Regions from separate parts of the Streptomyces sp. NPDC093149 genome, predicted to be linked through region 2. Evidence: riboswitches for the same ligand, from Rfam matches in the RefSeq annotation. Region 2 holds a riboswitch; the other holds the start of a gene.

Region 1 (5,534 bases), on a different contig from region 2:
TCCGCTTGCGTCATGCTCTGTTCATGATCGATCGGCGGGCTGCGGGCTCCGGATTGACCAGCGGACTCCTACGGACGGTCACCTCGCGCGGACCGGCGGTGACCTATGCCCTGATCGCCCTGTGCTGTCTGATCTTCCTGATCAGCCCGCTCTCCGGCTTCGACTCCTCCTACGCCACCGCCGACGCCCTGCTCGCCGCCCAGGCCGGGTACTTCGAACGGTGGGGCGTGATCCCGAGCGAGCTGTGGGACGGCTCCGCGCACGCTCTGCTCACCCCGCTCACCGCTCTCTTCGTGCACGGCAGCTGGCTGCACCTGCTGGGCAACATGCTCTTCCTGTACGTGTTCGGGGCGATGGCCGAGGAGCGCATGGGCCGTATCGAGTTCACCCTCTTCTACCTCGCGTGCGGCTATCTCGCCCTGGTCGCCTACGCCGCCGCGCACGCCACGTCCGACCAGACGCTCGTCGGCGCGTCGGGGGCGATCTCGGCGGTGCTCGGGGCCTTCCTGTACCTGTTCCCCAAGGCCCGGGTCACCAGCCTGTTCCCGTTCCTCTTCTTCCTGCCGCTGCGTTTCCCCGCCTGGATCGTGCTGATCTTCTGGTTCGTCCTGCAGTGGCTGGCGGTCCAGAGCGCGGGCAGCGGAGGGCCCGGGGTGGCCTATCTGGCCCATGTGGTCGGCTTCGCCCTCGGCTTCCTCTACGCCTGGGGACGTTATCGGCGTACGGATAGAGTGAAGACTCCAGCCACGGCCACCGAGGGAGAAAGCCAGCCGTGATCACCGCGATCGTGCTCATCAAAACCAGCGTGGACCGGATTCCCGAGATCGCCGAGGCCATCGCCGCGCTGGACAGCGTCAGCGAGGTCTTCTCGGTCACCGGTACGTACGACCTGATCGCCATGGTCCGGGTGGCCAAGCACGACGATCTGGCGGACGTCATCCCCGGGCGGATCAGCAAGATCCCCGGCGTCGAGGCCACCGACACGCACGTGGCCTTCCGTACGTACTCGCAGCATGACCTGGAGGCCGCCTTCGCCATCGGCCTCGACGCGTAGACACACCCTCCTTACGGCGTAACGCTCCGGCGGGGGAAGGGCCGTTCGAGCGCCCGTCCCCCGCCGAAGCGTTGCGCACGCGTCAGAGCTGCGCCGCTCCCCGGTCCGGGACGCAGCGGCCGCCCTCGGTGCGGTACTTCCACTGAGCCCCCTTGCTCACCAGCTCCCCGACCGCGCGGACGAAGCGCTCGATGTGCTCGTCCGGCGTACCGGCGCCGAAGCTCACCCGGATCGCGTTCAGGGGGAGCTCACCCGGCTCGGCCTCCGGCGCGCCGCACTCGCCGACCTCCTGCGGGTCACTGCCGAGCAGGGTACGGACCAGCGGATGGGCGCAGAACAGGCCGTCGCGGACCCCGATGCCGTACTCGGCGGAGAGTGCGGCGGCGAAGTGCGAGCTGTTCCATCCCTCCACCACGAACGAGATCACGCCGACCCGCGGGGCGTCGTCGCCGAACAGCGAGAGCACCTTGACCTCGGGGACGTCGGCGAGACCGGCCCGGACCGCGGCGACGAGGTGCTGCTCCCGGGCGACGAGGCGGTCGAAGCCCGCCTCGGTGAGCGCCTTGCAGGCGGAGGCGATGGAGTACACGCCGATGACATTGGGGGAACCGGCCTCGTGGCGGGCCGCGGTGGAGTGCCACTCGACCTCCACCCCGCCGTCGGTACGGCGGGCGACCTTGCGGGAGGCACCGCCGCCGGCCAGGTACGGCTCGGCGTTCTGCAGCCAGTCGGCCCGGCCCGCGAGCACACCCGAGCCGAACGGCGCGTACAGCTTGTGCCCGGAGAAGGCCACCCAGTCGACGTCCAGCTCGGCGATGTCGACGGGGTGGTGCGGGGCGAGCTGCGCGGCGTCCAGCACGATCCGGGCACCGTGTGCGTGCGCGGCAGCCGCCAGTTCCTTGACCGGCCACAGCTCACCGGTGACGTTGGAAGCACCGGTCACGCAGACCAGCGCGGGGCCGTAGGGGTCACGGTCGGCGAGCGCGCGCTCCAGCGTCTCGACGGCCTGCGCCGGGGTGCGCGGAGCGTTCAGATAGGTCACCCGGGCGTCGCGCCACGGCAGCAGGGAGGCGTGGTGCTCGGTCTCGTAGACGAAGACCTGGCAGTCGGCGGGGACGACGGCGGCCAGCAGGTTGAGGGAGTCGGTGGTCGACCGGGTGAAGATCACCTGATCGTCCGCGCGGCAGCCGAGGAACTCGGCGACGGTCGCGCGGCTGTTCTCGAAGAGGTCCGTGGAGAGCTGCGAGAGGTACCCGGCGCCACGGTGGACGCTGCCGTAGTACGGGGCGTACGCGGCGACGTCGTCCCAGACGCGCTGGAGAGCCGGGGCACTGGCGGCGTAGTCGAGCGCCGCATAGGTGACTTCACCACCCGTGACCAGCGGAACCGTTACATCCTTACCCAGAACCGGCAGAGGGGCACAAAGCGACTGGTCGGCGGCAGCGGTGAAGACAGACATGGCGAACTCCCGTAAGAGGCAGGCGAATTGCATGCGCCGACGGATACGCGGCAGCGCAGCGGAAAGTGAAAAAGGGGGTGCGGAGGAGGGCTGAGAAGCCCTATCGCATTCGCGTGCTCACAAGAGACTCCCTAGGGACCAGGACCCCGGGGGTTGGCATTCACAGATGCCGAGGGGCCCGCGCTTGCCGCAGACCTCGCTGCCTACGGCCTGGTCTTCACCCGGGGCACCCCGCCACGGACGGAGGGTTGCCGGACAGCGGGCCGGGGCCGTAGTCGCTGTCACTCATGACCTGCGCAGCATCTTGCCATACGTACAAGAACGCGCAAGGCGCGGTCCAGGATCCGGACCGCGCCCCACGTCACCCGACAGGCTCTCAGAGCCTGTCGGGTGGCCTCGGATCGGATGGCGGGCGCGGTCTGGTGCGTGCGATTCCGAGGCGGAGGAGGGAGTCGACGCGGAGCGTCGGCGACCGACGACGACGCGGGAAGCGTGCGTGCCAGGGCGTGGCCGCCCGGTCGGAGGCCACCCGACAGGCTCTCAGGCGTTGCTGACCGCCACCCAGCGCTCCAGCGCGCGCCGCGCCGCACCGGAGTCGATGGACTCGGCGGCCTTCGCGATCCCGGCGGCGATCTGCTCGTTCAGCGTGCCGTCCGTCGGGTCCAGGGCGACCAGTGCGGCCGCCGAGTTGAGCAGCACGGCCTCCCGTACGGGCCCGTGCTCGCCGGCCAGCACCCGGCGCGCCACATCCGCGTTGTACGAGGCGTCGGCGCCGCGCAGCGCCTGTGCCGGCACCAACTGAAGGCCGACGTCGCGCGGGTCGAACGCCTCCTCGCGCACCGATCCGTCCCGGACCACCCAGACGCGCGAGGTAGCGGTCGTCGTCAGCTCGTCCAGGCCGTCGTCACCGCGGAAGACCAGCGCGGAGTTGCCGCGCTCCGCGAGGACGCCCGCGACGATCGGCGCCATCCGCAGATCGGCCACGCCGATGGCCTGCGAGCGCACCCTGGCCGGGTTGGTGAGCGGTCCGAGGATGTTGAAGGTGGTCTGGGCACCGAGCTCCTTGCGGGCCTTGGCCGCGTACCGCAGGGCGGGGTGGAACTTCACCGCGAAGCAGAAGGTGATGCCCGCCTCCTCGGCCACCTCGACCACCCGCTGCGCACTGAGCTCCAGATTGACGCCGAGCTTCTCCAGCACGTCGGAGGAACCGCTCGCCGAGGAGGAGGCGCGGTTGCCGTGCTTGACGACCTTGGCACCGGTGCCCGCGATGACGATCGCCGACATCGTGGAGATGTTGACCGTCTTGGCGAGATCGCCGCCGGTGCCGACGATGTCGACCGTGCGACCGGGCACGTGGATGGTGTTGGCGTGCTCGTACATCGCACGCACCAGGCCCGACACCTCGTCGACCGTCTCGCCCTTGGCACGCAGGGCCACCGCGAAACCGGCGATCTGCACATCGCTCGCCTCGCCGCTCATGATGCGGTCCATCGCCCACGCGGTGTCCTCCGCGGTCAGGTTCTCGCCGCGCAGCAGGGGGCTCAGCAGGCCGGGCCAGGAACGGTCCGCCACGCTGTCGCCGCCGACCGGGGTCACAACGTTCATGGTCCGCTCCTGGGGTCCACAGCCGAAAAAAGGGGTAAGGCCCACCCTATCGAGCGCCGCGGACAGCGAAGAGCCCCGTCCATCGGATGGACGGGGCTCCTGCTGTGGCGATCAGTTCAGGCGATCAGTGGTGACCGTGGCCGCTGGTGATCTCCTTGTACTCCTCGACGGTGGGCTTGGCGATCTGGTTGTTCTCGCCGTAGTAGCCCTTGCTGAGCCTGGCCCGCAGCTTCTGCAGGGCGGACACCTTGCGCTCGACACCGTTCTCGTCGACCGTCGGGCCGATCTCGACCGGCTTGTACTGCTCGTGCGCGGTGAGCGTGTGCAGCTGCTCGGGACCGAGCGGCTCGTGGATCTCGACGAACTCACCGTGCGGCAGGCGCTTGATGATGCCGGACTCGCGTCCGTGCAGCACCTTCTCCTTGTCGCGGCGCTGGAGGCCGAGGCAGATCCGCCGGGTGGCGACGAACGCGATGACCGGGCCCACGAAGATGAAGATCCGGACGAACCAGGAGATGGCGTTCAGCGACAGGTGGAAGTGCGTGGCCCACAGGTCGTTGCCACCGCCGATGAAGACGATGACGTACTCGGTGATCCAGGCGACACCGAAGGCCGTCCGGGTCGGAGCGTTGCGCGGGCGGTCCAGGATGTGGTGCTCGCGCTTGTCCCCGGTGACCCAGGACTCGACGAACGGGTAGACCGCGATGATCGCGAGCACCAGTCCGAAGGCCATCAGCGGGATGAACACACCCAGGACGAGCGTGTGACCCCAGAGGTTGATCTCCCAGCCGGGCATCACTCGGATCAGACCCTCGGCGAAGCCCATGTACCAGTCGGGCTGGGCACCGGTGGACACCTGGTCCGGGCGGTACGGGCCGATGGCCCAGATCGGGTTGATCGACGCGATGGCCGCGATGACGGCGATGATGCCGAAGACCAGGAAGAAGAAGCCACCGGCCTTCGCCATGTACACCGGCAGCAGCGGCATACCGACGACGTTCTTGTTGGTGCGGCCCGGACCCGCGAACTGCGTGTGCTTGTGGTAGAAGACCAGGATCAGGTGCGCCACCAGCAGGCCGAGCATGATGCCCGGCAGCAGCAGGATGTGGATCGAGTAGAACCGGGCGACGAAGTCGTGACCGGGGAACTCTCCGCCGAACAGGAACATCGAGATGTACGTGCCGACGATCGGCATCGACAGGATCGCGCCCTGGGTGAAGCGGACACCCGTACCGGACAGCAGGTCGTCCGGGAGCGAGTAGCCGGTGAAGCCGGTGAACATACCCAGCACGAACAGCAGGAAGCCGAACAGCCAGTTGATCTCACGCGGCTTGCGGAACGCACCCGTGAAGAAGACGCGCATCATGTGCACGAACATGCCGGCCAGGAAGATCAGCGCGGCCCAGTGGTGGATCT
Region 2 (5,534 bases):
CAGCGAGATGAAGCCGAACGGGCAGCAGGGAACGATCGAGTCCGAGAAGTGGACCGACCGTAACCCCAACGATTACTTCTCCAACGGCTGCATCAAGCTGAATCCGCGGGACATCAAGGACCTGTTCTCGCGGCTGGACCGTACGGGCTGGCCCAAGAAGCTCTACGTCGTTCCCTGACCGACGCAGGAAGTGTCCCGGCCGTGCACGGGGGTGGGCCGGGACACTCGCATCGAGCCGCGTCGGATCAGCGCGAGACCCGACGGCGGCCCCGCCGTGTCCTCGAACGCCGGACGGGTTCGTCGAACGCCGGACGGGTTCGTTCTCAAGCATCCCGCCGCAGCGCGTCCAGCTGGTCCAGGAACCACTGCTGCGGCGGCAGCGCCACCGCCGCCGCGGCCAGCCGCTCCGTGCGCGCGGCCCGTTCGTCGTCCGCCATCGTCAGCGCCTCGTGCAGCGCGGCGGCCGTCGCGGACACGTCGTACGGGTTCACCACGACCGCGTCGCTGCCCAGCTCCTCGTACGCCCCCGCCTCCCGCGACAGCACCAGCGCGCAGCCGTGGTCGGAGACGACCGGGACCTCCTTGGCGACCAGGTTCATGCCGTCGCGGATCGGGTTGACGAGCGCCACGTCGGCCAGCCGGTAGGCGGCGAGCGAGCGGGCGAAGTCGTCCTTGACGTGGAGCACGACCGGGGTCCACCCCGCGGTGCCGTACACGGCGTTGATCTCGTCGGCGACCCGCTGCACCTCGGCCGTGTACTCGCGGTACACCGCCAGGTCCTGCCGCGAGGGGTAGGCGAAGGCGACATGGACGACGCGCTCGCGCCATTCGGGCCGCTCTTCGAGGAGCGCGCGGTAGGCGAACAGGCCGCGCACGATGTTCTTGGACAGTTCCGTTCGGTCCACTCGTACGATCGTCCTCCGCCCGGGGCCGACCTGCTCCCGCAGCGCGGCCATCCGCTCGTCCACATCGGCCTCGTGCGCGCGCCGGCGCAGGAACTCCGCGTCCGCGCCCAGCCCGTGCACCCCGACCCTGGTCCGGCCGGTGCCGCCCAGGATCTCCGTGCAGCAGCCGATGAACGCGTCCGCCCAGCGCCGGGTCAGGAAGGCCGCCCGGTCCGCGCCCAGGATGCCGTGCAGCAGCTGCTCGGCGATGTCGTCGGGGAGCAGACGGAAGTAGTCGACGGGCGCCCACGGGGTGTGCGAGAAGTGGCCGATCCGCAGGTCGGGGCGGAGCTCACGGAGCATGCCGGGCACCAGCGCCAGGTGGTAGTCCTGCACCAGCACGGCCGCGCCCGGGCCCGCCCCCTCGGCGAGCGCCACGGCGAAGGCCCGGTTGTAGGTCTCGAACGATGCCCACTGACGCCGGAACTCCGCGTCGAAGACCGGTTCCAGCGGGGTCTGGTACAGCATGTGATGGACGAACCAGAGCACCGAGTTCGCGATGCCGTTGTACGCGTCCGCGTGCACGGCGGCGTCGATGTCGAGCATGCGGACGCCCTGCTCACCGACCCCGCGCCGGACCGCCTCCCGGTCCCCGTCGCTGAGTGCGGCGCACACCCACAGCTTGTCCTTCACGGCGCTCAGCCCGGATACGAGCCCGCCGCCGCCCCGCTTCGCGTCGAGCGATCCGTCCGTGGCCAGGGTGTACGACACCGGGCCGCGGTTGGACGCGACGAGAACCTGCTCACAGGGCTCGGCGGGCGGCCGGTCCGAAGGCTCGGCAGGGAGCCGGGCGGCGGGCCGGGCGGCGGACTGGGCTTCGTGCTCGGAGACCATGTTGCGGAATCTAGCCCGATCACGAACCACCCAAACGTGCGAAGTCAGGCGACGTCAGGCCGCGCGGCGCGAAACGTACTCCTCGATCTCGCGCATCGGCGGGCGCTCCTCGGTGTCCACCGGATGGGTGCGCGGTACGAAGCCGTCCTCGCCGCGCTCGAACTGGGTGAGCGAAGGCCGCACCAAGTGGCCGCGGGACAGCCGGAGCTGGGCGGTCCGGTAGATCGCCGCCGCCATCCGGCCGAGCGCCTGCCCGTCCTGGTGGCGGTGCTTGCGGACCCCCACGTCCACCTGGGCCAGCGCGTCCAGGCCCACGGTGTGCAGCGCGTCGACCAGGAGGCCCAGTTCCACCCCGTAACCGACGGGGAAGGGCAGCTGTTCGAGGAGCGAGCGGCGCGCCGCGTACTCGCCGCCCAGCGGCTGGACGAAGCCGGCCAGCTGCGGCCAGTGCAGATTGAGCAGCGGACGCGCCACCAGCTCGGTGACCCGTCCGCCCTGCCCCGCCGTGTCACCGAGCGGGCGGTCGTACATCGCCTTGACGAACCGCACGTCCGGGTCGGTCAGCAGCGGGCCGACGATGCCGGAGACGAAGTCGGCCGAGAATTCCTTCAGATCGGCGTCGACGAAGCAGACGATGTCACCGCCGGTCACCAGGAGCGACCGCCACAGCACTTCGCCCTTGCCGGGCACGGCCGGTATCCGCGGGAGTATGTCGTCGCGGTGCACCACCCGCGCACCGGCCTCCCGGGCCACCTTCGCCGTGGCGTCCGTGGAACCGGAATCGATCACCACGAGCTCGTCGACCAGCCGGACCTTCTCCATCAGCTCGCGCCGGATCGCCGTGACTATCTCGCCGACCGTCGCCTCCTCGTTCAGCGCGGGCAGCACGACGCTCACGCTCCCGCGACGCGGGTCCCGGGCCTTGGCGGCGAGGAGCCGGTCCAGCGGGCGGTCGGCGGCCGACCAGGAGCGCCTGGCCAGCCAGCTTTCGACCTCTTCCAGCACGGTCGATACTCCCTGTATGTGATCCATCTCGCGGTTCGGACGACTATCTCAACTGTCCGGTGCTTCGGTTACAGTCTTGAACAACGCGGACGGCCGTCGCATGTCGGGGTCGGTCCGCCAATAAATGCCTGGATCGGAGATCCAGTGCCACAGCGCTCATCCAGAGGGACTGAGGGAACGGCCCGTTGAAGTCCCGGCAACCCTCCTGCCGACCGCGAGGTCAGGTGGGGAAGGTGCCAATTCCGTCTCGTGGCGAAACGCGCCGCGAGGAAGATGAGGAGAAAGGGCCTCGCCTCCATGGCTGCGCAGACCGTTGCAGTAAGCACCAATTCTTCCACCGACGCCGTCGACCTCGGCCCCGCCGCGGCGCTTTCCTGCCGCGAGTGCGGCGAGCGTTTCGAACTCGGCCCCATTTTCGCCTGCGCGTCCTGTTTCGGGCCGCTCGAAGTGGCGTACGACCTGCCGAGCGGCTCTCCCGACGAGCTGAAGAAGCGCATCGAGGCCGGGCCCGACAACATCTGGCGCTACGCGCCGCTGCTGCCGGTCCCCGCCGATGTCGCGGACAAGCCCAACATCAACCCCGGCTTCACCAAGCTGGTCAAGGCCGACAACCTCGCCCGCGAGCTGGGCGTCACCGGTGGCCTGTACGTCAAGGACGACTCCGGCAACCCGACGCACTCCTTCAAGGACCGCGTCGTCGCCATCGCCGTCGAGGCCGCCCGCGCCTTCGGTTTCACCACCCTCTCCTGCTCCTCCACCGGGAACCTCGCCGGTGCGGTGGGTGCCGCCGCCGCCCGCGCCGGCTTCCGCTCCTGCGTCTTCATCCCGCACGACCTGGAGCAGGGCAAGGTCGTCATGGCCGCGGTGTACGGCGGCGAGCTGGTCGGCATCGAGGGCAACTACGACGACGTCAACCGCTTCTGCTCGGAGCTCATCGGCGACCCGCTCGGCGAGGGCTGGGGCTTCGTCAACGTCAACCTGCGCCCGTACTACGGCGAGGGCTCCAAGACCCTGGCGTACGAGATCTGCGAGCAGCTCGGCTGGCGGCTGCCCGACCAGATCGTCATCCCGATCGCGTCCGGATCGCAGCTCACGAAGATCGACAAGGGGCTGCAGGAGCTGATCAGGCTCGGACTCGTCGAGGACAAGCCGTACAAGATCTTCGGCGCCCAGGCCGAGGGCTGCTCCCCGGTCTCCACCGCCTTCAAGGCCGGTCACGACGTCGTGCGGCCCCAGAAGCCGAACACCATCGCCAAGTCCCTGGCGATCGGCAACCCGGCCGACGGCCCGTACGTCCTGGACATCGCGCGGCGCACCGGCGGCGCGGTCGAGGACGTCGACGACGAGCAGGTCGTCGACGCGATCAAGCTGCTGGCACGCACCGAGGGCATCTTCGCGGAGACGGCCGGCGGGGTGACGGTCGGCGTGACGAAGAAGCTGATCGAAGCCGGTCTGCTCGACCCGACGCTGACCACCGTCGTCCTCAACACCGGCGACGGCCTCAAGACCCTGGACGCGGTGGCCGCCACCTCGCAGGCGACCGCGACGATCCGGCCGAGCCTGGACGCGTTCCGCGCCGCCGGCCTCGCCACCAGCTGACCACCCGAGACCGAAGGAAGGCACCCGCCATGAGCGTCAAGGTCCGCATCCCTACCATCCTCCGCACCTACACGGGCGGCCAGGCCGAGGTCCCGGCCGAGGGCTCGACCCTCTCCCAGGTCATCGAGTCCCTGGAGCGGAACCACCCGGGCATCGCCGCCCGCGTCCTGGACGACCAGGGCAAGCTGCGCCGCTTCGTGAACGTGTACGTCAACGACGACGACGTGCGCTTCGAGGGCGGTCTGGAGACGGCGACGCCGGACGGCGCCGGAATCTCGATCATCCCGGCCGTCGCGGGCGGCTGCTGATCCTGCGCCCGACTGCACAGCGTTATGGGAATTGCCCCCTCTGCGAGAGAAGCGGAGGGGGCAATTCTGCATGGTTGAGCGCGGTACAGTGTGGGAAGTCCCCCCAGCCGCCCGTGCCGCCCGCATATGAGAATGCGCCTGGTCGCGACAAGATGCAGCCAAAGTGTCGGATCTCCTTGCGTCATAAGTCACGTTTGCCCGGCCCGACTTGCCCGGGAATCCCATGAATTCCGCATATTCGGGTGTTCGGTGCTGCCCAGAATTCTCGTCCGATTGACCTGTTGCAGAGGGCAGTTGGGCAGATACATTCAGCCGCGGTCGACGCGTTCCGGCGCACGCACCCTCTCCTGTCGGAGGGTGAGTTCTGACCCGGGCCCGCGAAGTGCGGTCCTGCGCAAGGGCCAGTAATAGGGGAGTTAGGCATGGCTCAGGGCACCGTCAAGTGGTTCAACGCGGAGAAGGGGTACGGCTTCATCGCGGTCGACGGTGGTGCGGATGTTTTCGTCCACTACAGCGCGATCCAGATGGACGGGTACCGCACCCTTGAAGAGGGTCAGCGAGTTGAGTTCGAGATCTCGCAGGGCCAGAAGGGGCCGCAGGCGGACATGGTCAAGCTCGCCGTCGGCTGAGCTCGACGCGGTCGGCCAACGGACACCACTCACGCGCGGAGGGCCCGTACCCCAGGGGTACGGGCCCTCCGCGCGTCCGCGTCCAGGCCCTCCGCGCGTCCGTGTCCAAGGCCTCCGCGCGTCCGCGTTCCGGCCCGCCGTGCCTTCGCGTCCGGGCCCGCCGTGCGGAGTCGTCCTTGTCCACATCCGGAGGGGGACGCTTGCACTCTCGGGGG

The links. Region 2 has a riboswitch for S-adenosylmethionine ahead of thrC (threonine synthase). Riboswitches for the same ligand answer to the same signal wherever they lie in the genome.
Region 1: another riboswitch for S-adenosylmethionine. It lies ahead of ACIQCZ_RS21785 (aminotransferase class V-fold PLP-dependent enzyme); the one in region 2 lies ahead of thrC (threonine synthase).

The regions. Positions count from the first base shown of each region.
Region 1 is NZ_JBIVON010000007.1:72,394-77,927, reverse strand. Features, by position in the region: gene ACIQCZ_RS21795 (rhomboid family intramembrane serine protease) at 24-776, shown strand; gene ACIQCZ_RS21790 (Lrp/AsnC family transcriptional regulator) at 773-1,054, shown strand; gene ACIQCZ_RS21785 (aminotransferase class V-fold PLP-dependent enzyme) at 1,137-2,513, opposite strand; SAM riboswitch class IV at 2,689-2,806, opposite strand; gene trpD (anthranilate phosphoribosyltransferase) at 3,054-4,118, opposite strand; gene ACIQCZ_RS21775 (cytochrome bc complex cytochrome b subunit) at 4,243-5,534, opposite strand, start outside.
Region 2 is NZ_JBIVON010000001.1:159,928-165,461, forward strand. Features, by position in the region: gene ACIQCZ_RS00835 (L,D-transpeptidase) at 1-178, shown strand, start outside; gene ACIQCZ_RS00840 (trehalose-6-phosphate synthase) at 324-1,778, opposite strand; gene ACIQCZ_RS00845 (glucosyl-3-phosphoglycerate synthase) at 1,833-2,783, opposite strand; SAM riboswitch class I at 2,937-3,063, shown strand; gene thrC (threonine synthase) at 3,081-4,382, shown strand; gene ACIQCZ_RS00855 (MoaD/ThiS family protein) at 4,412-4,690, shown strand; gene ACIQCZ_RS00860 (cold-shock protein) at 5,113-5,319, shown strand.